Regions from separate parts of the Pseudalkalibacillus sp. R45 genome, predicted to be linked through region 2. Evidence: riboswitches for the same ligand, from Rfam matches in the RefSeq annotation. Region 2 holds a riboswitch; each other region holds the start of a gene.

Region 1 (2,279 bases), on a different contig from region 2:
CTAAAAGTGCCTGAGTCTCTCCGAATTCAACACCATTTTGAGGAAAATCACATAAAATGGTGTGTTGGAGGTGTCTGACACTTTTCTTTTAGGACAGTCCTTATGTGCTTGATACGAGTGTTTTTTTAAGTGGTCTGTCGTGTTGGATCAGATCCTGATAAGACTCTCTTTCAACGACCAGCTGCGCTTCTTCATTTTCCACGAATACGACTGCAGGTCTTGGTAATCGATTGTAGTTGTTCGCCATTGCATAACCATATGCTCCTGTACAGAACATCGCTAAAATATCTCCCTGAGAGGTTTTCGGAAGTTCGATGTTATGGATCAACATGTCTCCCGACTCACAGCATTTACCTGCAATCGAGACTGTCTGCATGTTCTTTTGCTCCAGGCGGTTTGCAACGACCGCTTCGTATTTTGCTTGATAAAGTGCTGGTCGGAGGTTATCCGTCATTCCTCCATCAACAGCGACATAATTTCGGATACCAGGAATTCTTTTTTCCGAGCCGATTGTATATAAAGTCGTGCCTGCCTCACCAACCAACGAACGTCCAGGCTCGATCCAAATTTCCGGCATATGGAGATCATGTTCCTGAACTTGTTTCTTAACTTCATCCACTAAAATGTTAAGTACATTTTCAATCGAAATCGAGGTTTCATCTGATGTATGGGCGATCCCGAATCCTCCACCTAGATTGACGACTTCCGCTACAAAATTATTCGATCTTTTCCATTCTGAAAGCTGATCGAACACTTTTTGAACAGCCATCACGAAACCATCCGCTTCGAAAATCTGTGATCCGATATGACAATGTACACCGAGGACTTCGAAATGATCTGAATCAAGGCATTCAAGCAATGCTTGATCTGCTTGTTTACTTACAATATCAAAACCGAACTTAGAGTCTTCCTGCCCAGTCAGAATATAATCATGCGTGTGTGCTTCAATTCCAGGTGTTATCCTCAAAAGGACAGGAATCACCTTGTTCATCTCTTCCCCTACCTGTTTCAACAAATCCAATTCATAAAAGTTATCGACAACAATACAGCCTACTCCCTCTTTTACAGCCATCTGAAGTTCTTCAAGAGTCTTGTTGTTCCCGTGAAAATGAATCTTTTCAGTCGGAAAGCCTGCTTGAAGTGCAGTGTAGAGTTCCCCGGCTGATACGACATCAAGGTATAGACCTTCCTCATCCATCACCTGGACAATTGCAACACTCGAGAAGGCTTTACTTGCATAAGCAACCTTGGCATCAACTTTCCTTTTTTTAAAAACAGATTGAAAAGCCCGTGCTTGTTCTCTGATTTTCGCAACATCATATACATAAAGGGGTGTTCCGAATTCTTTCGCCAAATCAATCGTATCTACCCCGCCGATTTCCAAATGTCCGAGTCCATTCATTTTCCCAGTTCCTAAAAATGCCATTGATCGTATTCTCCTCTCTCTATTTGGAGAGAGCGTATTAACTGATAAAAATACTAAAAACCAGCCTATGCAGTGGTACATAAAAACTGGTTTTCACCCGTACCCTCATCAGTCGGAATAGCTCTCCACTACTTTAGTAGTGACAGTCCGTTACTTGTTCAGCAACGGCCCAGCAACCTTAATTGGGATTAAGCTTGCTTCGGCAAATCGACCTTTTATTGTCCGTCATCGCCCCCCTGGCTATGAACAACTACTCATTCTCTCTGCGCCTCTACCCCATTACGTTGAATGAGGCAATTATTAAATTAAAAACTACTTTAGCATAACTGATCGTTTGAATCAACACCTGATTTCAAGCATCTGATTGTTTTTTATTCTGCTGTGGACGCACAATACTTGGCCGGACCTTCGATAATGGGACAGACACTCTGATCAAAACCTGCATCAGAGCTTGCGGATTGAAAGGAATGAAAGGCCATAAATATGGTGTGTTCAAATTTTTGATACTGCTCATATACAGCAATACCAAAGTACAACCGATCATGAATCCAGGGACATCAAAAAGGAAGACGAGTGTGATCAAAATCAGCCTCACAATCTTATTGGCGACACTTAATTCATAACTCGGTGTTGAGAACGAACCGATCGCAGCCAGTGCGACATACAGGATAACTTCCGAGACGAATAGTCCGACATCGATTGCAATTTGCCCGATCAATACAGCAGCAATCAATCCCATTGCCGTCGAAAGTGCGGATGGGGTATGAATTGCGGCCATCCTTAAGACATCAATACCCAGTTCTGCAAAAATGATTTGAAGGTAGATCGGGACATTCGAGTCTTTGGTGGGTCC
Region 2 (2,279 bases):
ATTGGTACCAATGATGTCCTCAAAAGTAACGGCAACAACCTGCTTCCTATTTATGAAAAACGGTTGAAAGCAGGAAAAGCGGATTATGAAAAAAATGTAATAGACATCATGACGATTATTCGGGATGAAAATCCGGACGCACCTATTTTATTTCTTGGCCTTTATAACCCATATCCTTCATCTGCAAAAATAGAGCAAGTGATTGAAGAATGGAATGTTACAAGCCAGAAGATCGTCAACAACTATCCTCGTGTGAAATTCATTTCCACGAACGAGCTATTTCAGGAAAAATCCACTGAGTATTTCAGTGATTCCCTGCATCCCAATAAAAAAGGGTATAAATTGATCACGAAGAAAATCGTAGAAGAATATGATTTCTAAGAAGGTTGTCCAAAAGGGCAGCCTCTTGTTTTTGTAGATATTTTTTCATATTTGTAGATAATTTTTTATTTTTGTACATAATTTATTATTTTTGTAAGTTGACCCTTCAATTTTGTAGATAATGCCTGTTTATCACGTTCAGATGACTAAAGTCTAATAACGACAACTGTTTTTAGTGTTAATTGATGCAGAATTTGACCTAGATAAAGCACATTTCTCCAACGAATTTCCCATTTTGAAAAAAAGCTTGTTTCATTGTCGTGTTTCTGGTAGAATAACAAACAATTAAATTTAAAGGCCACACTTCATGCAAGTTTGAAGTGATGGTAGAGGCGCGAAGACCATTAGTATTTTGCATGAAGAGGTTGGGCTCTAATGAGTGCAAAAGGAAAGGGGAATTCGCCGAAGCTGGATTGTCGTCTCAACAAACATCCGGCTGGACCTGTATTGAATAAGTACAGGGCTGTCATACGACCATGCTCCCTGCTGGCGTATGGAGGACTATCTCACGTAAAGGGAATAAGTGTGGCAGACGTTTGAGGATCGACTCTCAAGTCTGGCGATTTGTTTTATTTCAACCATTTAAACAATGGTTGCGGATGAACGTCCGTCACACTTCTATTGAGTCGATCTTTTTATTTCTCAACATGAAAGGAATGGAATCATGGCATTAATCGTACAAAAATATGGTGGTACATCTGTAGGATCGATTGAACGAATTCAAAATGTGGCTAATCGTGTCATTGATACTTACAATCAGGGCAAGGACGTAGTCGTTGTTGTTTCAGCAATGGGAAAAAGTACTGATCATCTGATTCAAATGGCAAATGACATTTCTGATAATCCCTCAAAAAGGGAGCTTGATATGCTCGTATCGACAGGAGAGCAAGTTTCGATGTCGTTGTTGGCAATGGCTTTACAACAAAAAGGATATCAATCTGTCTCACTTACTGGCTGGCAAGCTGGTATCAAAACGGAAGCTGCACATGGGAATGCAAGGATTCTAGACATCAACAACAAGCGAATCAATGGACACCTGGCCGAAGGAAACATTGTCATAGTTGCTGGATTCCAAGGTTTGACTGATGAAGAGGAAATCGCGACGCTCGGCCGAGGTGGATCTGATACGACAGCTGTCGCATTAGCCGCTTCTTTAAAAGCGGAAAAGTGCGAGATCTATACGGATGTCACAGGGGTATACACAACCGATCCAAGAGTTGTTGGAGGAGCTAGGAAGCTCGAATCGATCTCCTATGATGAAATGCTTGAAATGGCGAACCTTGGCGCGGGAGTATTACATCCTCGGTCTGTCGAATTCGCTAAAAATTACAACGTTAAGTTAGAGGTCCGGTCAAGTATCGAAAAAGAAACCGGCACCATGATAGAGGAGGAAGTTTCAATGGAAGGCAATCTTACAGTGCGAGGAATCGCGTTTGAGAGTAATGTAACAAAAGTGACCGTTCATGGTTTACAGGATGATATCAATACATTAGCAAAGTTATTCACGATCCTTTCAGACCAAAAAATCAATGTAGATATCATCATCCAGAACACCAATGGTAAAGAAGCGACGGATATCTCTTTTTCATTGGATTCAGAGGTGCTCAATCAGGCGTTGGAAGTATTGAGTGAATATCAACCAGAGTTGAATTATGACCATATTACGTATGAAGGTGACCTTGCGAAAGTTTCGATCGTAGGTTCAGGAATGATTTCCAATCCAGGTGTTGCTGCAAAAATGTTTAACGTATTATCTTCTAATGGGATCAAAATCAAGATGGTCAGCACATCCGAGATCAAGGTCTCTACAATCGTGTCTAGCACCACAATGATTTCTGCAGTGGAATGCTTGCATGAAGCATTTGAACTCGAAGAAAGAAAAACAGTCGAAGTTTAAT
Region 3 (2,279 bases), on a different contig from region 2:
TGGCGCAACTTGCAATCCAAAGTGCTGTTAAAAACAGGATTGTAGATGCTGGTAAAACGGACGGTCTCATTAATGTCACCTTAGATAATGAAGGCAAGGTTGCATTGGTAGGTACGGATCCAAAGGTCGTTAATGAGGTTCAATCTCTTGCAACAGCTAATGTTCAATCTTTACTCGAACAGATTGAACAAGGGAAAAAGCCGGATTTTGCAAACTTTGCTGGTATTGAAGTCAACAGAGAAGATGAATTTTCTAACGGCATTTTCACTGAAATCCCCCTAGGTCGAGCGACGGATAATGCTCTACTTGCCAACCTCGGACCAAGTATACCGGTGCGTTTCCGAGTCATCGGAAGTGTGGAATCAAGCTGGAATGAATCAACAGAGAATGCAGGCATCAATACGATTCATTTACGGGGATGGATCGAAGTCATCGTAAGGACCCAAATTGTTGTTCCGTTTGAAACAAAAGAAAGAGTGATTAAAACGAATGTCATGTTAGTTTCTCAATTAATACCTCAGGATGTGCCGTATTACTACCATAAAGGGGATGGCAGCTCAGGTGCTCAGCCAGTCATACCAATCAATCCGCAGATCGATATCGAAAACAAGAACAATGATGATAATAACCAAGAAAACAGTAATGAAGCAGAAAAGAAAAAAGAAGAGAACACCAATTGATTTTATACGACTCCTCACAACCCTTGTATTTTTATAGCTAATCATTTAAAATATTTAATGGCGCAAAAAATATCATAGACCTTATCATCAGATGAGGTAGTGGAGCAAAGAACATCAGTACAATGATGCGAGAAAGACATCGATGACCATCACTGGAAAGGGTTATTTGCCGAAGCAGTACACTTTTGTCGAAAGGTTTACTGTTGGGGTTGCATCTAATAGGTGTAGCACTGTCACTATCCGGGAAGATTGGATAGTGGAGAACTACGTGATCGATGGGGGATAACTGTTACTTACAAGGTAACGATAGGTTATTTTCTATCTATCGTTGCCTTTTTTTATTTCATCCATCGATTAATTAATAGGAGGAGAACATTATTCAATGGAAAATACAATTTATTCTTTGATTCCACCGTTACTTGCATTACTTATGGTGGCCTTGACGAGAAAGGTGTTGTTGTCACTTGGGACAGGCATCCTCGTCGGAGCATTCATGCTCAACAACTTTGATATATTGGCGAGTTTCACCCAAATCTTCGAAATCGTACGTGATCTTTTCATCACGCAGAATGATGCAGGCGCATGGGAAGTGAACACGTGGAATGTATTCATCCTTTTATTCTTATTAATTCTTGGCATCATGACATCATTAATTGCGATTGCTGGGGGAAGCCGTGCCTTTGGTGAATGGGCGATTAAAAAGGTGAAGACCCGTGTTGGCGCTCAAATCTTGACGATCGTTCTGGGTATCATCATTTTCATTGACGATTACTTCAATTCTCTAGCAGTTGGGAATGTAAGTCGTCCATTGACGGACCGCCATCGTATTTCTAGAGCAAAGCTTGCGTATTATATCGATTCGACCGCTGCGCCTGTCTGTGTCATTTCACCTGTTTCAAGCTGGGGCGCGTATATCATCGGTTTGATTGGTGGTATTCTTGCCACTCATGAAGTAGCTGGAATAGGCGCGCTGGAAGCCTTTGTGAAAATGATTCCGATGAATATTTATGCACTTTCAGCACTGTTGCTTGTGTTTGCAACAGCGTTATGGAATATCAACTTGTTCTCAATGAAGGCACATGAAGAAAGGGCGATCAATGAAGGACAAGTATTAAACCCGGATAACAAAGCGGTGCCTGGTCAACAGATTGGGTTGCCTGAGAGCGATAAAGGAAAAGTAGGGGATCTGATCTGGCCGATCGTTGCGTTGATTGTTGGGACAGTCGCTGCAATGCTTTATACCGGTGCCCAAGCAACTGAAGGAAATGTCACCTTACTTTCCATGTTTGAAAATACCGATGTTGCGAAATCACTTGTTTACGGCGGATTGTTCGGATTAGCTGTCACGATTGTTCTTTTCTTGATGAAAAAATTGCCTGGAAAGCATTTCGGAACAGGTATTTGGAAGGGAATCCAATCCATGCTTCCAGCTATCTACATTCTGATTTTTGCTTGGGTAATCATTGCCATCATCGATGAAATCGGAACAGGAAAATATTTAGCTGGGATTGTAGATGACAACATTAATATTGCGTTCCTGCCTGTATTGTTGTTCTTGATCTCTGGAATCATGGCTTTTGCTACAGGTACTTCGTGGGG

Evidence for each region. A riboswitch is a leader RNA that binds a small molecule or an ion and turns the genes downstream of it on or off. The one in region 2 is predicted to bind lysine.
Region 1: it holds a riboswitch for lysine, as region 2 does, so the genes downstream of both, lysA (diaminopimelate decarboxylase) here and ACTWQL_RS05840 (aspartate kinase) in region 2, are expected to answer to the same signal.
Region 3: it holds a riboswitch for lysine, as region 2 does, so the genes downstream of both, ACTWQL_RS01740 (Na+/H+ antiporter NhaC family protein) here and ACTWQL_RS05840 (aspartate kinase) in region 2, are expected to answer to the same signal.

The regions. Positions count from the first base shown of each region.
Region 1 covers NZ_JBQQCL010000016.1:20,512-22,790, reverse strand. The annotation lists gene lysA (diaminopimelate decarboxylase) at 101-1,426, opposite strand; lysine riboswitch at 1,537-1,708, opposite strand; gene ACTWQL_RS19815 (spore germination protein) at 1,779-2,279, opposite strand, start outside.
Region 2 covers NZ_JBQQCL010000002.1:19,409-21,687, forward strand. The annotation lists gene ACTWQL_RS05835 (DUF459 domain-containing protein) at 1-381, shown strand, start outside; lysine riboswitch at 701-893, shown strand; gene ACTWQL_RS05840 (aspartate kinase) at 1,046-2,278, shown strand.
Region 3 covers NZ_JBQQCL010000001.1:332,390-334,668, reverse strand. The annotation lists gene yunB (sporulation protein YunB) at 1-680, shown strand, start outside; lysine riboswitch at 770-955, shown strand; gene ACTWQL_RS01740 (Na+/H+ antiporter NhaC family protein) at 1,063-2,279, shown strand, end outside.